DNA from 3 places in the Dictyobacter halimunensis genome. Region 3 is predicted to be linked to each of the others. Evidence: riboswitches for the same ligand, from Rfam matches in the RefSeq annotation. Region 3 holds a riboswitch; each other region holds the start of a gene.
The links. Region 3 has a riboswitch for cobalamin ahead of AABA21_RS17300 (ABC transporter substrate-binding protein). Riboswitches for the same ligand answer to the same signal wherever they lie in the genome.
Positions count from the first base shown of each region.

Region 1: linked by a shared signal. The riboswitch ahead of AABA21_RS08205 (ribonucleoside-diphosphate reductase subunit alpha) and the one ahead of AABA21_RS17300 (ABC transporter substrate-binding protein) in region 3 are both predicted to bind cobalamin.
Region 2: linked by a shared signal. The riboswitch ahead of AABA21_RS15495 (FecCD family ABC transporter permease) and the one ahead of AABA21_RS17300 (ABC transporter substrate-binding protein) in region 3 are both predicted to bind cobalamin.

Region 1 covers NZ_BSRI01000001.1:2,061,641-2,069,750, reverse strand. Annotated here, with positions in the region: gene AABA21_RS08215 (potassium channel family protein) at 1-822, shown strand, start outside; gene AABA21_RS08210 (ribonucleotide-diphosphate reductase subunit beta) at 880-1,911, opposite strand; gene AABA21_RS08205 (ribonucleoside-diphosphate reductase subunit alpha) at 1,939-4,398, opposite strand; cobalamin riboswitch at 4,540-4,685, opposite strand; gene AABA21_RS08200 (GNAT family N-acetyltransferase) at 4,939-5,445, shown strand; gene AABA21_RS08195 (MFS transporter) at 5,508-6,779, opposite strand; gene AABA21_RS08190 (HEAT repeat domain-containing protein) at 7,075-8,110, opposite strand, start outside.
Region 2 covers NZ_BSRI01000002.1:331,742-339,851, forward strand. Annotated here, with positions in the region: gene AABA21_RS15485 (zinc-dependent alcohol dehydrogenase family protein) at 1-710, opposite strand, end outside; gene AABA21_RS15490 (ABC transporter ATP-binding protein) at 773-2,134, opposite strand; gene AABA21_RS15495 (FecCD family ABC transporter permease) at 2,128-3,231, opposite strand; cobalamin riboswitch at 3,362-3,581, opposite strand; gene AABA21_RS15500 (serine/threonine protein kinase) at 3,767-5,692, opposite strand; gene AABA21_RS15505 (hypothetical protein) at 6,028-6,267, shown strand; gene AABA21_RS15510 (flavin reductase family protein) at 6,624-7,259, shown strand; gene AABA21_RS15515 (uracil-DNA glycosylase family protein) at 7,234-7,863, shown strand; gene AABA21_RS15520 (iron-sulfur cluster assembly scaffold protein) at 7,875-8,110, opposite strand, start outside.
Region 3 covers NZ_BSRI01000002.1:783,958-792,067, reverse strand. Annotated here, with positions in the region: gene cobU (bifunctional adenosylcobinamide kinase/adenosylcobinamide-phosphate guanylyltransferase) at 1-332, shown strand, start outside; gene AABA21_RS17310 (cation diffusion facilitator family transporter) at 371-1,285, opposite strand; gene AABA21_RS17305 (D-2-hydroxyacid dehydrogenase) at 1,490-2,518, shown strand; cobalamin riboswitch at 2,582-2,777, shown strand; gene AABA21_RS17300 (ABC transporter substrate-binding protein) at 2,899-3,900, shown strand; gene cobO (cob(I)yrinic acid a,c-diamide adenosyltransferase) at 3,953-4,588, shown strand; gene cobT (nicotinate-nucleotide--dimethylbenzimidazole phosphoribosyltransferase) at 4,723-5,781, shown strand; gene AABA21_RS17285 (molybdopterin oxidoreductase family protein) at 6,150-8,110, shown strand, end outside.

The DNA of each region.
Region 1 (8,110 bases), on a different contig from region 3:
TCCATTTCCTTCGCAACCTATGTCTACATGAGCGGCACCACCTTTGTGACGCTCGGATTGGGAGATGTCATCCCCCTTTCCAGCATGGGTAGAGGGCTGGTCGCCATAGAAGCAGGATTTGGACTGGCCTTTCTGGCCTTGATTATCGGCTATCTTCCCGTTATCTATCAGGCTTTTTCGCGCCGCGAAACAAATATCACCCTGCTAGACGCGCGAGCGGGCTCCCCTCCAACGGCGCTGGAGCTGCTCAGGAGGCACTCTCACAGTCACTTTCCAGACGAGCTCCTCCAGTTTATGCGCGATTGGGAAAAATGGTGCGCCGAGCTGCTCGAAAGCCATATTTCATACCCGGTCCTGACCTACTACCGTTCGCAGCATGAACGCCAGTCCTGGTTAGCCGCCCTCACAACCGTACTGGATGCCGGCGCCCTGGCCCTGGTCGGCATTGAGCAGTTGCCGGTCAAACCGATGAAATTTACCTTTGCCATCGCGCGCCATGCCGCGGTCGACCTGGCGCAGACCTATGGCACACCACCAACCCGTGACGGCAAAAGGCTATCGTCAGAAGACTTCATTGCACTGCGCGAGCAGCTAGCCGAAGCGGGGCTGGTCTTCACGAATGAGGAGACAGCAGAGCGACGACTGGCGGAGATTCGCAGCACCTATGAACCGTTCCTCGTCTCCCTCTCCGAACATCTACTGATACCACTACCCGACTGGATCCAAAGGGGTGAGCGCGTTGACGACTGGCAGACCAGCGCCTGGGATCATTTCCTGCCCTCCACCCCTTCTACCATCGATCACGCTATGCGCGGAGATTAAGCAAAGAGCGAGGTCCTCCCATGATGGGGAGGACCTCGCTGGTATGCGCAATATAACCTAGTCCCAGCGCAATGTGGCCCCGGACTGATATTCAGTCACCCGGGTTTCAAAGAAGTTCTTTTCTTTGCTCAAATCAATGGTCTCACTCATCCAGGGAAAAGGATGGGGTGAATGATAGTGCACTGGCAGACCAATACGCTCCAGGCGACGATCGGCGATATGCTGTACATAGTGGCGGAACGCGTCCGGCTGCAGTCCCAGGATACCCTGCGGCAAACAATCCTGCGCGTAAGCGATCTCCAGTTCCACTGCTTCTTGAATCAAGGTCAGGATATGCCGCTGGAACACAGGGGTCCAGATCTCCGGCTGCTCAGCTTTGATACCATTGATCAAATCAATGCCGAAGTTCAGATGAATAGTCTCATCACGCAAGATATACTGGAACTGCTCGCCAATACCGGTCATTTTATTACGGCGATGAAACGAAAGGATCATAGCGAAGCCGCTATAGAAAAAGATGCCCTCCATAATGACATAGTAACCGATCAGATTCTGCAGAAAGGTCTGTGCCCCCTCTAGTGTCTCCGTTGAAAAACTGGGGTCCAGCAGCGCCGAGGTCAACTTCATCTCGAAACCATCTTTACGCGCGATCGCAGGGATAGTGTGATACATGGTAAAGATTTCGCGCTCATCGAGCCCCAGACTTTCAACTATATACAGAAAAGCATGCGAATGGACCGCCTCTTCAAAGGCCTGGCGCAGCAGGTATTGTCGACACTCGGCATTGGTCACATGCTTAAAGATTGCCAGTACCAGGTTATTGCCCACCAGGCTTTCAGCGGTCGCAAAAAAGCCAAGGTTGCGTATAATAACCAGGCGCTCAGCCTCGCTAAGGGACGCGCCACGCCAGATCTCAATATCCTTATTCATGGGAACCTCATTGGGCATCCAATGATTGGCGCAACCATTCAGATAGTGCTCCCAGGCCCAGTGATACTTCAGCGGCAACAGTTGATTCACGGTCACCTGGCGACCATTCAATAATCGCTTCTGCTCCACGGCTGATTCATCTTCAAACGAAATGCTCATACTTTAACCTCATTTCTGATTGCCAAATTACTGGCACGCCTCGCACTGATCATCGAGTGAGCAGGCAAACGGTTTAGCCGCGGATTCGCGAGTTACCTGAATGGTGCTAGAGGGGCTGCTGTTCTTCATCCAGCGTGGTTGAATGCCCCAGCGATTGACATCAATAGTTGATTTTTCAATCTGGGTCGCCGCCACCGTACGCAAATAGTAAGTGGTCTTTAACCCTTTGCGCCAGGCCAGGGTATAGATATCGTGTAGTTTCTTGCCGCCCGGCTCGACCAGATAGAGATTCAGCGACTGCCCCATATCGATCCATTTTTGCCGGCGGCTGGAGCACTCAATCAGCCAGGAAGCATCGATCTCGAACGCGGTCTGGTAGCGCAGTTTGAGCTCCACAGGCAACGGCGTCATCGCCGCCAGCGAGCCATCGTAATACTTCAGCATCTCCAGCAGATCAGCGTTCCACAGACCCGCCTGCTTCAGATCATTGACCAGGAACGTATTAATAGTGGTAAATTCACCAGAGAGATTGCTCTTGACGTACAAATTTTTGTATTCTGGCTCGATTGATTGACTAATGCCGACAATGGTAGAGATGGTAGCAGTGGGAGCGATAGCCAGCACGTTGCTATTGCGCATGCCATACCGCTGGATGGCAGTGCGCACAACCCACCAATCCAGACGCGTACTACGATCCATCTCAAGCGGCTCGCCACGCTCCTGCTCAAGCAGGGCAATGCTATCCAATGGCAGCAGGCCACGCTGCCATTTAGAGCCCTGATAACTGGCATAGCACCCACGCTCGGCCGCCAGTTCCGTAGAGGCCAGAATGGCATAGTAGGAGATAGCCTCCATACTATGATCGGCGAACTCGACCGCCTCGTGGCTGGCATAGCTCATACCCAGACGATAGAGAGCATCCTGAAAGCCCATCAACCCCAGGCCAATCGGACGATGGCGCAGATTGGCCTGGCGCGCCTCCGGCGTAGGATAATAGTTGATATCAATTACATTATCCAGCATACGCACCGCAGTCGAGATAGTTGAACGCAGTCGGGGCAGATCCAATTGATTACCGACAAGGTGGGCCGCCAGATTGAGCGAACCAAGGTTGCAGACAGCCGTCTCTTCTGCTGAAGTATTAAGCAAGATCTCGGTACAAAGATTGCTGCTATGAATCACCCCTGCATGATCCTGGGTCGAGCGCACATTGGCCGCGTCCTTCCACGTCAACCACGGATGACCTGTCTCAAACAGCCGGGTCAACATCTTACGCCACAGATCCAGTGCCGGCAGGCGTCTGAACTGCCTCACGCCGCCCTCATCCGCCAGCTGTTCATACTCCCGATAGCGCCGGGCGAACGCCTCTCCATAGAGATTGTGCAGGTCAGACACCTCATCAGGGCTAAACAGGGTCCAATTATCACCCTGTTGTACACGGCGCATAAACTCATCAGAGATCCAGCAGGCGGTATTCATATCGTGGGCGCGCCGCCGTTCATCACCGGTATTACGGCGCAGATCCAGAAAATCCTCGATATCCAGGTGCCAGTTCTCCAGATACGCGCAGACGGCCCCCTTACGCTTACCGCCCTGATTGACAGCGACCGCAGTATCGTTCGCCACCTTGAGAAACGGTATAATTCCCTGACTGGTGCCATTGGTACCTTTGATATGAGAACCTGATGCCCGTACATTTGTCCAATCATTTCCCAGTCCACCTGCCCATTTGGAAAGCAAAGCATTATCCTGAATACTCTTGAAGATATACCGCAGGTCATCCTGCACAGTGGTCAGATAGCAGGATGACAGTTGAGGATGAGAGGTACCAGCATTAAAGAGTGTAGGCGTAGCGGGCGTAAAATGAAACTGCGAGATCAGCTCATAAAACTCGATCGCCCGCGCCTCCTTGTGCTCTTCGCGCAGGGCCAGGCCCATCGCCACACGCATCCAGAGCAATTGAGGAAGCTCAAAGCGTCGGCCTTCGTACTGCAATAGATAGCGATCATACAACGTTTGCAGTCCAGGATAAGCAAAGAATAGATCGCGCTCAGGTCTGATCGCACCCGCAAGCCTGGGCAAGTCAAATTCAGCCAGGCGAGGATCGAGCAGATGTGTTTCAATGCCTCGTCGCACATAGGTTCCAAAATAATCGGCATAGAACGCAGAGGCATCACTCAGTCCCAATTGAGGGGATTCCTCAGGCTGGAGCGTATTGTAAAGGGAAAGCAGCAAAAAACGGGCCGCCACAAACGTATAGGCGGGCTCCAACTCGATACAGGCCCGCGCTGACATTACCAGCGCCTGCCACACCTCGTCTTGCGATGCTCCTGGATAGATGGTAGCCTGCACACTGGCAAGCAGTCGTACCTCATCCACATCGGGAGCGAGGTCGCGACATGCCTCGGTGATAAGCATGGGCACATCAAGAGTAATCGATGGCATATTCGGCGCCGAGAATGACTCGGAAAACCGGCTTGGAATCATAACACATACCTCCACAGACAACAAAAAACCTGTTCCCACGCGAGAACAGGCCGACAGGCAACAAGGCGAAAACTGTCTGACAGGTATGCAAACAAAGCAGACACAGGCCCCTGCTGGTCTTACCCTTTCACGCGAAGGGATCAATCCATAGCATCACAGGTGGGCATTCGGGCTTAGCGGATCACATATCCTCCGCCTTACCGTTGCGCGACAGCGCCGGAATCACACCGGACTTTCCCCATTGTACCCAGACCACGACAGCCTGGCCCTATGAGCTTTTCTGTATTTTATTGCGATAGTGCACAACATGTAGTAATTACAGATGCAACAATACCATATGTTGATTCAAAAAGTCAAGCAGGAGATTGACCAGACCAGAGCTTTACACATTTACTTCTTACCGCCATCAACGACAGAGAGGTAGAACCGCAGGAGCATAGCAGCAGCATCCTCAAAAAACTTTTCTTGAAAAAGGCTGCGAATTTTAGCATACTATTGAAGATATTCAAGATAGAAATGATTGTTAGAAAGTAAGTGGAGATGACCTTTAAATTCGTACCCATGACTGAACAGGATGTGCGTCTCATAGCTCAATGGCGTTATGAAGAACCATATGACATCTATAATATGGTGGATGCTGATGTCGATGATGCTCTGGCTGAAATGCTGGACCCGCGCAGCCCACACTACACGGTCAGGGATGAAGAAGAGCAATTGATCGGCTTTGCCAGCTTTGGCACCTCTGCCCTGGTCTGGTCGAGCACTACCCCAGCCATTTACGACGAGGATCAGAAGACGATCGCCATTGGTCTGGGGATGCGACCAGATTTGACCGGTCAGGGATTGGGGACGGCATTCGTGACGGCCATATTGGAATTCGCCAGAGAACGCTTTGCCCCGGAGCAGGTACGCCTCTTTGTACTGCCCTTTAATCAGCGGGCCATTCGCCTATACGAGAAGGTCGGCTTCAAGCGAAGTGGAAGCTATATACAGAAAAGCGAACGTTATGGCGAGCGAGAATTTATAGAGATGAGACGCAGCTTATAAAGCATTGGCGCGAACATAATATCGTGTGTTATGTTCGCGCCAATGCTTTATAAATTGATGAATTATACAGGATCTACAATGAGGTTGGTGGAATCCTCTGTGAGCGTATCACTTGCCAGCATATCTTCGGCGATCACGGTCTGTGTGGTGGACCGATCCACAGTGGCGCGAGCGGCCAGCACCATGAATACACCCATCAGCACAAACAGGCCTAAGATCACGCTATAAGCGCTGCGCAGACCCACCATGTCCCCCAGGCGTCCCAGCACTAGAGGAGCACAGAATATGGCCAATCCGCCACCAAGGGCGGAACGAGCACTGGCCAGGTCCGCGTACTGTGGAATGCGATTGGCCGAGGCGGAGAAGGTAAAAGGGAAGAGATTGCAGATGCCCAGGCCAGCCACGAACAATCCAACCACATGCAATGGAACCGATGGGCCAAGCCAGAACAGGGTAAAGCCCAGTATCGCCACGATCAGCACAGGCAGCAGCAACCTTTCGACGGCGATGCGCCGGGTCAGATGGCTCCCGATAAAGCGACCGATCACGGCGGCCAGGAAGAACAGGCTCATGAGGGTCGCGGCACTGGTACGCTCGATGCCGACCACGTTGGTCAGGTAGCCGGAGCCCCAGAAAGAGACGCTCCACTCGGCGGCCACACCCATCACCATCGCCAGCCAGTAGAGCCAGAAAGCGCCCGGCGCCTTCACACGTCCACCGGCCTCTTGCTTACGCGCGAACGCCCGCGCCTCCGGCACCGAAACCTTGAAAAAGCAGAGAGCCAGCAGCAGTACGATCACCATCGGCACAAAGAGCATACCGCGCCAGCCAGCACCCAGTAGTACCATGCCGCCCAGGCAGATCGGGGCCAGACCCGCCCCCAGGCTGGCGATCATATTGGCCTCGGTAATCGCTGTCGCCCGATGCTCAGCATGGTGATCGGACAAGGAGGCCTGGACCGTCACCATCAAAAAGGTGCCCAGCAGACCAATCACAAACATACCGAAAATACTGATCGCGGGATGGTGACTGAACATGAGCAACAAGGCACCAACCAGTAGGCCAGAGGCACCACCCCAAAGCGTTAATCGACGGCCCCAGCGGCCGGAAACGCGGTCCGCCAGCAGACCGGCCACGATCATGCCAAGCGCGATACCACTCATATGCAGGCTATCAATGGTATAGTTGAGGTGCATCTCCGCATGCAAAAATGGGACCAGCGAGCCAGGCGAGGCCTGTAAATAGCAGAAACTTGCCAGCAAGGCATAAGCCAGCACGGTAAAGCGATCGCGCACAAACGGCTGTCGCCACGTAGATACAGTGGTATTTTTCATATCTCTCTTTTGCTGCTTCAGACAAGTAGGAGATGGAGAGAAGGGATAAGTACGAGCAATTCACTGCAGAAGAAGGGGCATCCATTGCACCTTAATGGTCTATATCCTCAGAGCTATCTTCCAATTCCACTTTTAGGCGATTTAAAGAATGGCGCGACGCCAGGCTTTAACTATGCTCATCGCGCAGACATTTCTATACAAAAAAAATAAAAATTTAGAGAGCTTTTTATATCGCTCACATCCATAGACGGTTTACAGAAAGAGATAGTCACCAGTTCTGGCTCAGTTTTTTGTGTTATGGGTGATCGGGAAGCAATTCGGCGGTTTGAGCCGTTTTCAACTGACGTAAGGCGGAGATGACAGCCATGCGCATAACAGGCTCCGGATCAGTGCGATATCTGCTAAGCCTGTCGATGGCACGGGTATCGCCAAGTTGTCCTAAAGCGACGACGGCGCGCCAGCGGAGCTCATTGGCATCGCCCGCCACAAAATCTGTAACAAAGTTGAGCAGGAAAGGGGTAGCGCTTTTATCACCTAAATGGCCGAGGGTTTCGATAGAGGCCGCGCGCACCTCTTCTTCTTCCAACGAATTCTGCAGCAGAGCGATCAGCGGCCTCACCGCCTGCGTAGCGCCCAGACGATCCAGGGCCCCAATAATAAAGACGCGCCGATAAGGTATGCGGTCCTGTTGCAACAGCGAACATAAGGGCTCAATAGCGCGCCGATCGCCGAGTAGCCCCAGGGATTTGATCGCGCCGCTGCGCGTCTCGAAGTCTGGATCAGTAAGCGCGTCAATCAAGGGGAGGACAGCGCGCTGATCACTCAGGTCGCCCAGGGCACAGGCAGCGGCGCGGCGGATCAAGGGCTCATCATCATACAGAAGGTTGAGCAAGGGTTCAACCGCGCGAATATCACCAAAGCTGCCCAGGGAGAGCGCGATCACGGCACGCGTCTGCTCGTCCTTTCGCTCAAGCGCATCGATCAATGGCTCAACCGCGCGCGCATCGTTCAACTTCCGCAATGCGAACACAATACTCGAGACAACGTTTACATCCATCTTATTACCTTTGTGTTCATTTGGAGCTGAAAGGACAGCAATGAGCGGCTCAACCACCTCCTCCCTACCGTCTAGTTCTCCAAGAGCATTGGCTGCTTCATGACGTACGACAGGGCTTCTGTCGGTCGTTACAGCCAGCAGCAAAGGTTCGATAGCTCGTCTGTCTTTCAGAATTCCCAGGGCTCTCGCCATCGTTGCCCGAATGGTTGCGTTGCCTTCAGCGGCAAAGGCGGCGATGAGCGGCTCTACAATTTGATCGGCATCCAATGCCATG
Region 2 (8,110 bases), 450 kb from region 3:
CCGTTGGTCTTGGTCTGTAACTGCTCCAACACTGCATGTCCCTCTTCCGGACCCACAACCTCCGCAATGCCTAATTTGCGGGCCAGTTCCCGCCGCTCAGGCACGTACTCAACGCCAACAACACGCGCCCCCATCGCCTGACAGAGCAGAGAGACGCCCAGACCCACCGGACCAAGTCCGGTGACGAGCACCGCGTCGCGGCCAGAAACGCCAGCGCGCACACAGGCTGCGTAGGCCGTACCAACTCCACAAGCAACCATAGCCCCGTCAAGATATGTCAGTTCATCGGGCAGGGCGACCAGAGTACGTTCCTCGGCCAGCAAGAAATCAGCATGTCCACCGTTGCGCTGCCAGCCATAGGCGGCCCGTCCATTTTGCTCCTGCGTGCAGCTGATCATCCAGCCGCTACGACAGTTATGGCAGACTCCACAGCCAGCAATATGATAGAGTACCACCCGATCGCCCGCCTTGAAGCGCTGCACTCCCGGTCCCACTTTCTCAATGATGCCGCACGGCTCATGGCCGGCGATCACCCCTTTATAGGCTTCAGGTCCTACACCCTGGTCCGTGGGACGATAGATGGCGCGCAGATCACTACCACACAGGGATGATGCCTTCATGCGCACCAGCACCTGCCCATGCCCCGGCTCCGAAACCTCGAAATCGCGCATCTCAACCCGCCGATTTCCCGGCAAAACGACGCCCTTCATTGTTGTCATGATAAAACAGACTCCTTTCGTAAATGCCTGATCTTCATCATACAACAATCTATTCAATCAAAGGCATACGCGATATGCTTGCGCGTCTCTTCAAGAACAGCCGCGGTCGAATCAGCGATAATCGCACCGGTCTGTATGAGCTGTTGTAGACAGCGTAGCCCGTCACCACCGGTATAATCGCGCGCCGCGAAGGTCTGCGACACTTGCTCTAAATCCTCTTTATGGCTATCAGAAATCGCTTCAGAAGCACAGGTGGTCTGCAGAGGAGCCGTGACCAGAAGCACACGCAGGCCATGACGAGCCACCTGCAAAGCTTCCTGAAACAGCGGCAGGTTCCCTGGTCCAATCGCGGCCGGACATAGGATTAAGAGATCAACACGCAGCAGGCGTTGTCGTACCTGCTCCAACACGCTGGCGGAGATCGGCGTATAGGGCTGCTCAGTGATCACGTCTTCGGCCAATCGCAGGGCCAGGGTGTGATCGCTATCACCGATATTCAACGCACCGGCACTAAATGGGATATGGGCGTCGGCCAGGGCACGCATCACCAGTTCGCCCGATCCCCCACCGGCAATAAGATGAACACGAGACGCCGATCGATTGCTTTTCAAAGGGGAAGTATCCTGGCTGGGTGGTAAAACGCTCAGGTGTTCGGCACCACGCAGGATACCTACCTGTACATCGATACCGTAGACACGGCTGAGCAGTCCCGGTTCCAGTACCTCGGCCGGCGTGGCATCGGCCACGATACCGCGCTGGAAGAGCAGCAGACGGGAGAAATAGCGCGAAGCCAGGTTCAGATCGTGCATGGCGGCAATGACGGTCATGCCGCGCTGGCGGTTGAGGTGCTGCACCAGTTCCAGCGTCTCGATCTGATACTTGATATCCAGGTGCGAGGTTGGCTCATCCAGCAGCAAGATAGTCGGTTGTTGGGCCAGAGCCATAGCGATCGTGACGCGCTGGCGTTCTCCACCGCTCAATTCATTGAAGATCCGTTCGGCCAGCGCGTCGACCCCGGCCTCGCGCATCGCTTGCTGAATGATCTCGCTATCATCAGGAGTCCCTGCGCCCCAGAATGAAGAGGCAAACGGGGTGCGGCCCATGCCAACCATCTGCTCCACGGTATAGGCGAAGGGCATGTGTAGTTCTTGTGGCACCACAGCGATACGCTGCGCGGCCTTGCGCCGTCCCCAGTGCCGCAGTTCGCGACCCTCCAGCAGAATCCGTCCCTGACGTGGCTGCAGGACGCCACTCAGCAGACGCAGCAGCGTGGTCTTGCCCGAGCCATTGGGGCCCAGCAGGCCAACCATCTCACCCGCCTGGATGGCGAGAGAGACATCGTATAGCAGCGCCTGCTGTTTATAGCCAAAAGCAACTTCTTGTACTTCCAGTACCGGTATGGACCTGTCTACCATTTATATTCTCGCTTACTGCTGCGCAATAGAAATAAGAAGAAAGGGGCGCCCACCAGGGCGGTAAAAACGCCAACGGGAATGACGGTTGGGGCCAGGATGGTACGCGCCAGCAGATCGGCCAGAGTCAAAAAGACAGAGCCACCCAGGGCCGCCGCTGGCAGCAGGACACGGTGACGCGGTCCCAACAGCAGGCGCATAAAATGCGGCGTCACCAGGCCAACAAAACCGATCAGGCCACTGATAGAGACCGCGGCGGCCGTCAGGAGCGAGGCCACCACCACGATCAGGAAGCGCATCCACTCGACATGCAATCCCAGGTGAGCCGCCGCGTCCTCTCCCAGCGCGAATACATCCAGCACACTAGCCAGCGCGAACGCGACCAGCAATCCCAGCAAAACAATGATTGCGACGACAGCCAGTGGTCCCCAGCCGACAATAGCGATTCCTCCTGAGAGCCAGTTATACAGTCCCAGCAGGCGTCCAAAGTCATTGGAGGGCCAGAGATTTAAAATCAGGGTCTGCACGGCGGTCAGAACTGCGTTGACGACAACGCCGGCCAGCAGCAACATGATCACCGGGGTGCGCCCATCTGAACGCGCCATGGCATAGACAAACACAACCGTCAGCACAGCCCCGCCAAAGGCCAGCAATGGTGTCAGGGGAAAAAAGTTTCCATAGACGGTATCAAAGGGTAACACAAAGGCGATCGTTGCTCCCAGGGCCGCGCCTGAAGATGTCCCCATCAGATATGGATCGGCCAGGGGATTGCGCAACATACCTTGAAAAAGCGTTCCCGCCACCGCCAGGGCCGCGCCAACCAGGACCGCGCCGACCACCACCGGCAGGCGCACCTGCACGATAATGATCTCCAGCGACGGGTCCCAGCGCACCGGAAAATGGAATAGACCAGTGCTGTTCAGCAAAATCTGCACAATTGTCGGTACAGGCACGGAAATGGAGCCAAAACTTATCGAGACCAGCATCACGATAAGCAGCAATATTCCCAGGCCACCAAGTACAAATGGTGGAGCGATACGATGTTGCTGTGGCCGCTCAGGATCGGGAGCCGTCCGAGTTGGACGTGTTACTGTTTTCATGTCTAACCGCTCATCCGGGTATTTTTGTAGCAGTCAGAAGGAGAGGCATCTGCCAGAACTGACGGGGAGGAAAGCTTTGCGCGACTCGCACATCGTGATTCATCCGGGTTCACTCCTTTGACGCGAAGGAACGTGAGCCTCTCACCGGGCAGGTCTCCTGGCTTACGACTATTGACGCGGTTCACAATGGCCTTCCCACCCCCTTTCTGCCTGATCAGGGACAGTGACCACGATGGTGGATAAACACATGAACCGCTCGCCGCTAACAGTAGCGCGACTGCGTCGGATTTGCACCGACTTCCCTATTCTGCCTGGATAAGATCCAGGCCACCCGGTAAAGACACTGTTACATATTTATCTGTAGAAGAGTATATCGACCATCACCAACAAAGTCAAGAAAATGCCTTAACAACCGTTATGTAGGAGGTGGTGGAATGCCATGGGTGGGTGCGAATGCACCCACCCATGGCATTCCACCACCTCCTACATAACTAATTGAGCGCCGCAGGCGCGAAACCTACGGCTTTCTGGCACGTTAGGCAGTAGCATACATAGCAAAGTTGCTAACGGTAACGGTCCCTCCCTGGTCAACGGCCAGGCCAACCGTGCCACTAGCGTACGTAGCATCGCTGACACTCCCCAACGCTTTGCCGTTAGAGTAAAAGTTAAACTGCGATCCCTTGACGACAACCATGAGCTTGCTAGCGGCGTGGGTATCACCGAAGGTCCCCTTAGAAAGCACTTTGGGGGCTCCGGTCGCGTTATCATAGACGGTCGCCTGCCAGCTACCATCGGGCGCGATCAGAAAGGTATATGTTCCCTGCTGGTTGCCTGGCTGGTTGCGAAAGTAAAGCCCAAAGCTACTGTTAGAGCTCTGCACCTGCTGCACATTAACTTCGAGCACATAGTCATTGGGATAATTTTTACCCGGCAAGGCGGTCAGAAAGATACCCTGTAGGGCCTGGGAGGTAGCGGTATTGGTAATCTGTGTACCGTTGCTCTGACAGTTGATGTTCGCGCCATTGTAAATCGTCCAGGTACCACTACCTGTATCGCAGGCCGGACCAGGACTGGCTGCGGAATAGAGCAATGGTCCAGTAGGCACTTTGCCGGATGCAGGTGGAGGAGCCTGCGTTGGGACGCTCGTAGGCTTCGGAGCCGGAGTGGCGGTTGGCGCGGCGGTTGGCGTGGCGGTTGGTCCACTCGTGGGCGTTGCCTGGGCCGTGGGAGTTCCCGTAACTCCTGTAACGGCGTTATTTTTGAATAGCTGAGTACCCGTAATGACGACCGCCAGTACCAGTACCACGGCACAGATCACGAGGAGTGGTACGAGCCACCAGGCACCCTTCTGTTTCGGTGGCACAAATGATGACCGCGGGGGTGGAGGCGGAGGTGGGGTTGGCAGATACACGGGTGTATTGCTACTGCTGGATCGCTCGTTAAATGGCCCATAATTCATAGCAGACGCCCGCGTAGTCGGCGTAGAGTCTGAGATGCCAATGCCAGAAGGCGGAGTATTTGCTGCCAGTATCGTTGGCGCTCCACCAGGCTGTATTACGGTTGGTACCGCGTCTTCTCCCAGCGCCTGATAACCGTTCGGCTGCTCAATAGCGGCATGCAGGGCCCGGGCCATATCACGGACAGAGGCATAACGCTGCATACGATCTTTGGCGGTCGCTTTCTGAATGACCGCATCCACACCCGCGGGAATTTCAGGGTGTGCCTGATGTAAAAGGGGCAGCGTCTCTTGCAAATGACGCGTAATCACAGCCAGTGAACTGGAACCGGTAAAAGGCACATGGCCACTCAGGAGAGTATAGAGCACCACCCCCAGTTCATAAATATCAGCCCTATAATCGACCGCCTCGCCCAGTGCCATCTCGGGCGCCATATACTCGGGCGTCCCCAGCGTCACACCGGTCCTGGTTAAGGCCGCGCCAGGCACAACATCATCAGCAAAGCGCGCAATTCCAAAATCGGTGAGCACCAGACGTCCATCAGCATGTAAAAGAAAATTAGCCGGCTTCAGGTCACGGTGGATCACCCCTTGCGCATGGGCATAATCCAATGCCGATGCCGCCTGGTCCATATAGGAGACGACATCCCCCAGCGGCAATGCCCCTTGCCGCTTCAGCCGCTCGCTCAGGCTGCCACCGGTCAGATACGGCATCACCAGGTATGCCAGACCATCCTGCTCACCGTATTCATACAGCGGCATGATATTCATATGCTCCAACCGGGCTACCACATCTGCTTCGCGACGAAAACGTGTCAGAAATTCCTGTGAAAATTCCCCGTCGTTGCCTCCCAGGTACGAATGAAGTACCTTAACCGCCACCTGGCGGATCGGACGCTGCTGTCGTGCCAGGTAGACCGCTCCCATACCACCCTTGCCGATCAACTTCTCCAACGTACAGGTTCCAAGCATCTTCCCGACCAGACCGTTTGAACTTCCCTGCATAATGCCGTGTACTCCTCTGACTCGCATCGTTTTTCCTTAATGTATTATAAACGATTGTAAGCCTCAATTATGTATTCTTCATTCCTATGCTTAAGTTTAAATACCCAATTGTCATAGAACCATAACCAAACTATTGATTATTACAACTGTAATATAAATAGATGGTTAACCAGGGCTACCTCTCACAGAGCATCTAACGCTCATGATCATCGCCTGCAGCCTGCATGTGTTTTCGCACCTGCGGTGCTCAGATATCTGTGTTGTGTTAGTGCATGGCGCGCGCATGCGCGCGCCATGCACTAACACAACACAACCAGTATGGAGGAAAAATCATAATGTACGATGAAGTGCCTCTCAAAACCCTACGACCGGGTGCCGTTTTTATCACCCACGATGGAATATGTGCAGTAAAATCACAATACCAGTATAACCGTTCTCACAATGCCCAATCCCTATGTATTCTGCTGGAAAATGGTGAGATCGCGTACTTTGATGATGGTAACAACACGCTTGTTCGCGAAATAAAATGTTCCCTTGATCCTCTGCTATTAGTCGATGAACGTGAAGCTAGATAACTAAGGTGGGAAGACCATTGCCTTATTCAGTTGTTTCACTGCTATAGCGATAGTTTCATGCAGGTTCACAGAGTTTCTTTTTATTGTATGCGTAAAGATATTTTTCTTTGAGAACAGGTGCGCGGCACCTATAAATAGCCAACAGTACCATTTCAGGCCTGTAATCCTGTACGGAAGGTCAGTTGACAAGTGGTTGCTTGCGCGTGATACTCTTAACTAAAGAGTAGTCGCCCTGGCACAATACAACTTCTCTATTTATGGTGATTGAGATGCAGGGGGATGGAACCAACCACTGCGTTCAACGCGGAGCCAATGGCGTTCCTACGTTTTTCTATCTTCCATTTGAAGGAATTATCATGGCTATTGAAAAAGAACTTTTCAGGCAGGTAATGGGACGCTTTGCTACCGGTGTGACGGTTGTCACGACGAGCAGTAATGATGTCCTTGCAGGTCTGACTGTCAATTCATTTTGTTCAGTTTCTTTAAATCCACCATTGGTTCTCATTTGTATTGATAATAATAGCAGCACACTACCGTTTCTGCGGGAAAGCAAGATCTTTGCGGTTAATATGCTGGCAAAACATCAAGAGCAGTGGTCGCGTGGCTTTGCGACCAATAGCCCCGAACGCTTTGAACATTTCTGCTATGCCCCCCACTATACCGTAGCCACCGGGGCGCCAATTATTAAAGATGTGCTGGCCTTTATCGACGCGCGCATTGTGGCCGAATACCCGGGCGGCGATCATGTCATCTTCCTTGGTCAGGTAGTAGCCATGGGAACCCCAGAGCACATGGGATTTGTTGATGAGCACGGCAATATTCAATCTGAGCCCGACGGTCAGCCTGCAACCAATGGTCATGGCCTCCATAAAGAAGAGGAACCATTGCTGTATTATGGCGGTCAGTATCGGCACCTGACTCGTCTGTTCCATGAACCCAGCTTGATAGAAGAGCAGCACGCGGAAAATGTTGGAGAAGCAGCACGTAACTAAGGAAACAGCGGAGACCCTGATTGACCTCCAGCAGCAGATCCGGCGTTGCCGGCTCTGTCAGGAGCATGGATATATTCCCGTAGCCCATCCAATCGTGAGCGGACGCGGCACCGATCGCATTCTGATTATTGGACAGGCCCCCGGCCATCGTTCGGTGGCGCAGGACCGGCCGTTCAGTGGCCCAGGTGGTCGCGTGCTACAGTCGTGGTTGGAGGCTGCGGGTTTTCCACCCGGCTATCTGCATGATCATACCTATCTCAGTTCCCTCACACGCTGTGATCCCGGCCGCCATAAAAGTGGGCACGGCGATCGCAAACCCTCGCCAGCCGAAATGGCTCTGTGCCGCCCCTATCTCAATGCCGAACTACGCCTGCTGCGTCCCAAAGTAGTGCTGCTGGTGGGTACGATGGCCATTGAAGCATTCTGCGGTAAGGTCCGGCTGGAGGAATGTATCGGCTCATATATTGAAGATAATGGGACGCTCTACCTGCCCCTTCCCCATCCCTCGGGCGTGAGTCGCTGGCTCAATGATCCCGAACACAAAAAATTGCACCAGCAAGCCCTGACGATTCTGGCCCACTGGCGCAATGTGTATCACTTGTAAACAGCTACCGCCTAGTGCTGATGATGGTCGTAATTGGCCTTGTCGGCGCGCTGGTGCATATCAAATTCGTGCACACCCTTTTTCAAAGTGCCCAGCGCCAGGGTTGCACACGTAGGACGGGTCATGACAACCTCGCGGCCCAGCTGGTCCATCAGGTCCTCGAACGTAATGTTTTCGATTTCTTCGGCACTCATGCCCTGCACCATCTCAGTCACATATGAGGCGGCAGCGCGGCTAATGGTGCAGC
Region 3 (8,110 bases):
CGGTCTGGCTCTCCAACTGGCTCTTCGCGCAAGGTAATAGCGCGCAACTGGAGGACGATAATACGATCAGCGCGCAGCACTATGCCGGAGCCCTGCAGGAGATTGATGCTCTACTGCAGGTGGTTTCAGAATGGGAGCCGGGTAAGACCCTGGTTGTGGTGAGCAATGAAGTTGGCCTGGGTATCGTCCCGGCTTATGCCCTGGGGCGTGTCTACCGGGACGTGTTAGGACTGGTCAATCAGCGCATCGCCGCCGCTGCCATCCGTGTCTACCTGATGATGGCAGGATTAGGAGTAGATATCAAGCGATTGGATGAAACGGTAAGGCTTTAATTGCTGTCCTGGCTCATTGGCGCATGCCTGAGAAGTGCTCAAGACTCGATTGGAGCTCGATCCAGCTCCATATCCTGGAAGGTCACGGGATCTTCTCTCGGCTCAAGGTGGGTGAAGACCGTGCTATCCGGCAGGGCTTTACGGATGGCAAGTTCAATTTCTTCACAGATAGAGTGTCCTCTCTGCACGGTCCAATCGCCCGGCACAATCACGTGGAAGGACACAAAGCGCCTGCGCCCGGCCATTCTGCTGCGCAGGGCATGAAAATCAATGCCTTGCTGGCGATATGGCTCTATGACGCTATTGACGATGTCGATATCTTCTTTTGGCAGGGCCGTATCGAGTAATCCCAGACCTGTCTGGCGCAGCAACTTTGTGCCGGTCCAGATGATATTGATGGCTACCAATAGCGCCACAATCGGGTCCAGGATGTACCACCTGGTGATGGCGACCAGCAGGACTCCCACCAGCACGCCCACCGTCGTTATCACATCGGCGAATAAATGGTGGGCGTCCGCCTCCAGGGTGATCGAGCGCTGTCGCCTGCCCGCCTGCAGCATAAACCAGGCCAGCACACCGTTGATGATGGCACCGAAGACTGAGAAGCCCAGGCCTAGAAATGGCTGGTCAATTGGTTCGGGATGAAAGAGGCGGGGAACCGACTCGATGGCGATAATCAGGGCCGCCACCAGGATGAGCGCGCCCTCGACTCCGCTAGAGAAATATTCGGACTTGGTATGCCCATAGGCATGATCTTCATCAGCCGGGCGCGCGGCCAGCGTCAGCGCCCACAGTCCAACCAGCGCCGCCACCAGATTCACCACCGACTCGGCCGCGTCTGAAAATAATCCCACCGACCCGGTTAGAAAATATCCTATAAACTTTACCGCCATGGTGGCTAGCGCGGCAGCTATTGATAAGAACATGTACAAACGGAGCGAAGTCTGCTTCATACAATCCTCTCGTTTTCAGCCAGCTATCACGAAACCAGCTGACTGATACTTACACATATGACCATCTCTATGTAATACGAACGATGGATTAAAAGGAAATAAAAAAGTTCTCATTGGCTAACTCTGCCGGATAGTGGTTAATCTGCTATACAGGGTCTGTGCGTGATAACATAAAAAGAAAAAGAATGCATGGAGGATTTTGCTTTGGAGCACAGAAATGATTCCCGGCGCACCATCCTGGTTACAGCGCAGCTGGCGGATAGCTGGAACGATCGTATAAGAGAGATTGCGCCCGATTTTACTATCGAACTGCGGCCCTGGGCGAAGGCAGAGGATATTTCGGATGAATTATGGAAAAATGTGGAGATCCTCTTCACCCTGGGAGCTTTTCCAACGCCGGAGCAGGCGCCCAACCTGCGCTGGGTCCAGCTTTATTCCGCTGGCGCCAACCAGGCTTTCACTGGTCCTCTGGCGAAGTCCAATGCCATCATTACCACGGCCAGCGGCGTGCATGCGGTCAATATCGCCGAATACGTCTTGACGACGATGCTGACCTGGTTCCATCAGTATCACCAGTTCGGTAGCTGGAAGCAGAAGGGGCACTGGCCCGATGAGCAGGAGCGCGATCTGTTCATGCCCGAAGAGTTGCGTGGAAAGACGCTCAACGTGGTCGGCTATGGCAGTATCGGACGCGAAGTTGCCCGGCTGGCCAAAGCTTTTGGCATGCGCATCATCGCCATGGAGCAGCGACCAGATCATCGCGATCGCGGATTTCTCTTCCCGGATATTGGGGATCCAGAGGGGACCTTGCCTGATCACTATTATACAAAAGATCAGTTCCACCAGTCCCTGGCTGAGAGCGATGTGGTCGTCGCTGCGGTGCCGTTGACACCCGATACCAGGGGAATGTTTGATGCCGCGGCATTCCATGCCATGAAAGATAGCGCATTATTCGTCAACATCGCGCGCGGCGACGTGTGTAACGAGCCCGACCTGATCAAAGCTTTAAAGGAAAAAGAGATCGCCGGTGCCGCCCTGGACGTTTTCGCGGATGAGCCGCTGCCCGATAGCAGCCCTTTCTTTGGCATCCCCAATGTCATCATGAGCCCCCATATCTCGGGTATGACGCCTCACTATAATGATCGGGTGGCCATGATCTTTACCGAAAACCTGCGTCGCTATCTCAAGGGAGAGTCGCTTTACAACGCGGTTGATAAGGAACGCGGCTATTAGGAAAGCGACGCGTTTATTGACATAAGCGGATAAACCTCGGTATACTAGCTGAGGAAATAACTCAACTTTTTTAGTTTACCAGGTGGTCAGGACATGAAGTTCTGGCAGAATAGGGAAGTCGGTGAAAATCCGACGCAGTCGCGCTACTGTAACTGGTACAGGCTTATCGCACCTCTTGCCACTGTTCTTTCTTGTTGGAATGGGAAGGCCGCGTAAGTATGCCAGAAGTCAGGAGACCTGCCTGGTGAGTGATGCTCTTCATCCTTCGCGTAAAAGGAGCGAGCTACCCAGGCATTCTCCTCTTTGGTCTCGTGTTGACCTGGCTGGCTGCTATTTTTCGCGAGGTGACCGTGGGCGTTATCTAGAAGGATACACATCATATGCGCACCCATGTCATCTCACTACGTTTATTAAGTGTCTTCTTACTGGGCCTGGTGCTTATTCTGGCTTCCTGTGGGCAAAGTAACAATTCTCAGACGTCGGGTGGCAGCACACCCGCCGCGCAAGCCACCCCAACTCCCGCGCTGGACGCGTATGGAACCCCGATCGCGATCCCGAAAACGGCACCGCAGCGCATCGTGTCGCTGGCACCCAGCATCAGCGAAATTTTGGGCGCCCTCCACCTGGAGAAGCGGGTCGTTGGCGTCGATGCGTTCACCAACTATCCACCCTCACTGGCCGGTTTGAAAAAGGTTTCGAGCAGCTCGGGTTTTAATGTGGAGGCCATCGTGGCTTTGAAGCCGGACCTGGTTTTGAGCTCGGGTGGGTTGTCCAACAAATATGATACCCAGATGTCGCAATTAGGTTTACAGGTGGTCGATCTCCCCTCACCCACTATCGCGCAGACGATGGATCAGATTGCCCTGATTGGCCGTTTGACTCATACTGAAAACGTCGCTAATCCGCTGGTCGCGCAGATGAAGCAGCAGATTGCCCAGGTGCAGAGCGCTGTTAAAGGGACAACCACGGCCAAAACCCTGTTAGAGGTTGACGATAGTACGCCCGGCAAACCCTACGTCTTTGGCGGTAACTCCTTTGGTGATGAGATGGCCGGCTATGCCAACGCCACCAATATCTTCCACAGCAATACCACTAACGGCGGCTATCCGCAGGTCACCGATGAGGCCATTATCGCTGCTAATCCACAATATATCATTCTTACCGAGGACCCGATGTATGGCGGTCAGCCATCTGTAGTATACAAGCGAGCAAACTGGGGTGGCATCGCGGCGGTAAAATCTCACCATGTCTATCACATTAATTCTGATATCATGCAGCGTCCCGGACCCCGCATCGTGCAGGGATTGCGCTGCCTGGCGCAGGTTGTGCATCCCGACAAGTTTTCTGGTGCGCTGCCGAGCTATTGTACAGCCAGTGTATAGTTGTTTTGTATTTTTTACACCCTCAAGTTTAATGGAATAGGATAAAAAAAGAATGGAAGAACAGCAATATTCTGAGACTCACAATGAGTCCGTCGAAGTTGACGAATTAACTGAAGAGGGACGTGCGCGCCTTCGTAAAGAGCAGGCCGAGATGCGTGCGCATCGCAAGCCAGCCAGAGGACTGGTGATCATCAATACTGGCAATGGCAAAGGCAAGACCACGGCGGCCCTCGGTGTCTTGTTCCGTGCCTGGGGACAGAACATGCGCGTGGTGATGTTGCAGTTCTTGAAATCTCAGACCGGCAAATGGGGTGAGATTCGCGCCGCTCAGAAAATGGGCGTGGAGATTATCCCGCTGGGCGAGGGTTTTACCTGGAACAGTGATAATCTGGAGCATGATAAGGCGCTGGCCCGGCAATGCTGGCAACTCTGCCGTGAAAAGATCGAGAGCAATCAGTATGACATCGTGATTATGGACGAGATCACCTATGCCATTAATTACGGCTGGCTCGATGTGAATGAGGTGCTGAGCACGCTGCAGGCCCGCAATCCCAAAATGCATGTGATTATTACCGGGCGCGACGCCCCCCAGGCCTTGATCGACTATGCCGATCTGGTTACTGAGATGACAGAGATCAAACATCCTTATCATGAAGGGATCCTTGCCCAGAAGGGCATAGATTTTTAGTTCTCTGTCTTGTGACGTTGTGGAAACTGTGTCCGGCATAGTCGGACACAGTTTCCACAACGTCACAAGAACAATTTGATTGATGCCTCCTGCATCAATCAGGCGACTGAGCCAGTGCGAAAAGGGTATATGTTATGACTGATCTGAAGGCTTTAATTGGCAGTATTACACCGATTGACTCCAACTATGTTGAGCAGGCGCGTGCGCGGCAGGCGCAGTTGACCAAGCCCGCTGGGAGTCTGGGACGTCTGGAAGAGATCGCGGCGCAGGTGGCGGGCATCACCAGGAGTGTAGTTCCAGTTATACAGCGACGCGGGGTCATTGTGATGGCTGCTGACCACGGGGTAACCGCCGAGGGCGTGAGCGCCTATCCCAAAGACGTGACGCCCCAGATGGTGCTCAACTTCCTGGCTGGCGGCGCGGCTATCAACGCGCTGGCCCGTCAGGCGCATGCCGATGTGACCGTAGTCGATATCGGTGTGGCCGCTGACCTTGAGCACCCCAACCTTCTCTCGCGTAAAGTACGGCGTGGGACCGCCAATATGGCGCGTGAAGCGGCCATGAGCCAGGCCGAAGCTCTGCAGGCCATCAACATTGGTATCGAGGTGCTTGAAAATCTGGCCGGCCAGGGTCTGGACCTGGTGGCTACCGGTGAGATGGGGATCGGCAATACGACCGCGGCCAGCGCCCTGACCGCCTGTCTATTGGATGTACCGGCTGAATACGTTACCGGCCGAGGGACAGGTATTGATGACCAGCAACTGGCGCACAAGGTGCGCATCATTGAGCGTGCCATTGCCCACAACGCACCTGATGTCTCTCAGCCGCTCGATGTACTGGCAAAGCTGGGAGGACTCGAGATAGCTGGCCTGGTCGGCGTAATTCTGGCCGCTGCCTCCCGGCGTATCCCGATTATCATCGACGGCTTTATCTCCAGCGCGGCGGCTCTGGTCGCCTGGGCCCTTGCTCCCGGGGTGCGCGACTCTCTTTTCGCCGGCCACCTCTCGGTTGAGCGAGGCCACCGCCTTATCCTCGAAAAGCTAGGCCTGGAGCCGCTGCTTAACCTGAACTTGAGATTGGGTGAAGGCACCGGCGCCGTGCTGGCCATGCACATTATTGAGGGGGCCCTGCTTACGCACAAAGAGATGGCCACCTTCTCTGAGGCCGGCGTCAGCAACAGGGACAATGCATAGACCGTTTCATGACTAAGCCCCCCGCTTTGCAAATAAAGCACAAATATGTGATGTCGCAACCGCTATCCTGGCCTGTATTGTGCAATATGCACAATACAGGCCAGGATATTTTATACTTTTCAGCCGTTCTATCAAAATTAATTTGATGTTAGTATATCTTCGAACGATATATTTGTACAATTTATACAAATTAATATCAATTCGTTCACGTTTATACCATTAGCCGGTCTTGCAGTGCTGCTTGTTCCGCACATATACCTCAATAGAATGACCTATCAGAGAAACCAATAAGATATTGGTTTTCAGGGTGGCTAATTACGTCCTGAATTACTGACGTACAAACAACAGGTCTTAAGAGGGAGCGCGATATGCAGAATACTGTTGACCCGCAGGTAGCGTGGGCTCCTGATCAACATAAGGTTGCTACGCATTGTCCATACTGCGCCTTACAGTGTGGCATGTACATTAGCGGGCCGCGTGAGGGAGCCACAATTGCAGGCAATCCCCGGTTTCCGGTAAACAATGGCCGTATGTGCATTAAGGGCTGGCACGCTGCGGCGACCCTCCAGCATCGCGAGCGCTTGCGCACACCACTACGACGTGCGGCAGATGGTACATTCGAGCCGATCTCCTGGGAAGAAGCAATGGCTACCATTGCTGACAACTTTCGACGGGTGCAGACTCGTTACGGGAAGGATGCGTTAGGGGTGCTGGGCGGTGGCTCCCTGACCAATGAGAAAGCCTATCTGCTGGGAAAATTTGCCCGAGTGGCTTTGGGGACATCGCAGATCGACTACAATGGACGTTTCTGTATGTCTTCAGCGGCTACGGCTGGGCAGGCTGCCTTTGGTCTCGATCGTGGCTTGCCTTTTCCTGTCTCTGATATCGCGCAGGCTGATGTGGTGATGCTGGTGGGCAGCAACGCGGCAGAAACTATGCCGCCGCTAATGCAATACTTCGAATCCCAGCGCAAACAGGGTGGGCGTTTGATTGTGGTCGATCCACGCGCATCGATCACAGCGCAGACTGCTACCGTTTACCTGCGCCTGACCCCTGGTACTGATGCCGCCCTGGCAAACGGTATTCTCCATATCTTGATTCGCGAAGGTTGGCTGGACTATCAGTATATTCAGCAGCGCACCACCGACTTTGAACGCGTCAAAGCGAATGTAGCCCTGTACTGGCCTGAGCGTGTCGAACGCATTACCGGCATTGCGGAAGCGCAATTATTCCAGATGGCGCGTATGTTGGGAGAGGCCCGTTCCGCCATTATTCTGACCGCGCGTGGCGCCGAGCAGCAGCATCAAGGCGTGCATAATGTGCTTTCCTATATCAATGTCGCCCTGGCGCTGGGCCTGGTTGGTCGTCCAGGGAGTGGTTATGGATGCCTGACGGGCCAGGGGAATGGCCAGGGTGGTCGGGAACACGGTCAGAAGGCAGACCAGTTGCCGGGCTATCGTCACATCACAGATCCAGTCGCGCGGCGGCATATCGCTAATGTATGGGGCGTCGCCGAAGAGACGCTTCCAGGTCCGGGGAGATCCGCCTATGAGATGCTGGAGGCGTTGGGGCGACCAGGTGGTATTTATGCACTTCTGATTATGGGAACCAACCTGGCGGTATCCGCTCCCAATGCGCTGCATATTCAAGAGCGGCTGCGAGCCACCGAATTTATGGTTGTGGTGGATTTCTTTTTATCTGAAACTGCTCAGCTGGCCAACGTTGTCCTGCCTGCAACGCAATGGGCGGAAGAAGAGGGGACAATCACCAACCTCGAAGGGCGCGTGCTGCGGCGCCAGCGAGCTTTTCCGGCACCCCAGGGCATCTATGCTGATAGTGAGATCCTTTGCATGCTGGCCGCCGCCATGGGCAAGGGGGCTTATTTCTCGTATACGGAGCCGCGCCAGATCTTTGCTGAACTGGCACGAGCCAGCGCCGGTGGTCCGGCTGATTACGCCGGGATCAGCTATGAAAAGATTGACGCGCAGGATGGGGTTTTCTGGCCCTGCCCCTCGGCAGAACATCCGGGAATGCCTCGCCTGTTTCAGGAGCGTTTTCCTACGCCTTCTGGGCGCGCACGCTTCCATTCCATTACTCACCAGGCGCCAGCCGAAGAGCCTGATGCCAGGTATCCCCTGTATCTGACTACTGGCCGCGTCCTGGCGCAATATCAATCAGGGACCCAGACGCGTCGCGTTGAGCAGTTGAACGCCATTGCATCTCAGCCCTGGCTCGAGGTGCATCCCACAACAGCGGGCACGTATGGCGTCGTCGACGGCGAACTGGTACAGGCGACCACGCGGCGTGGTTCCGCTGTATTTCGCGCTAA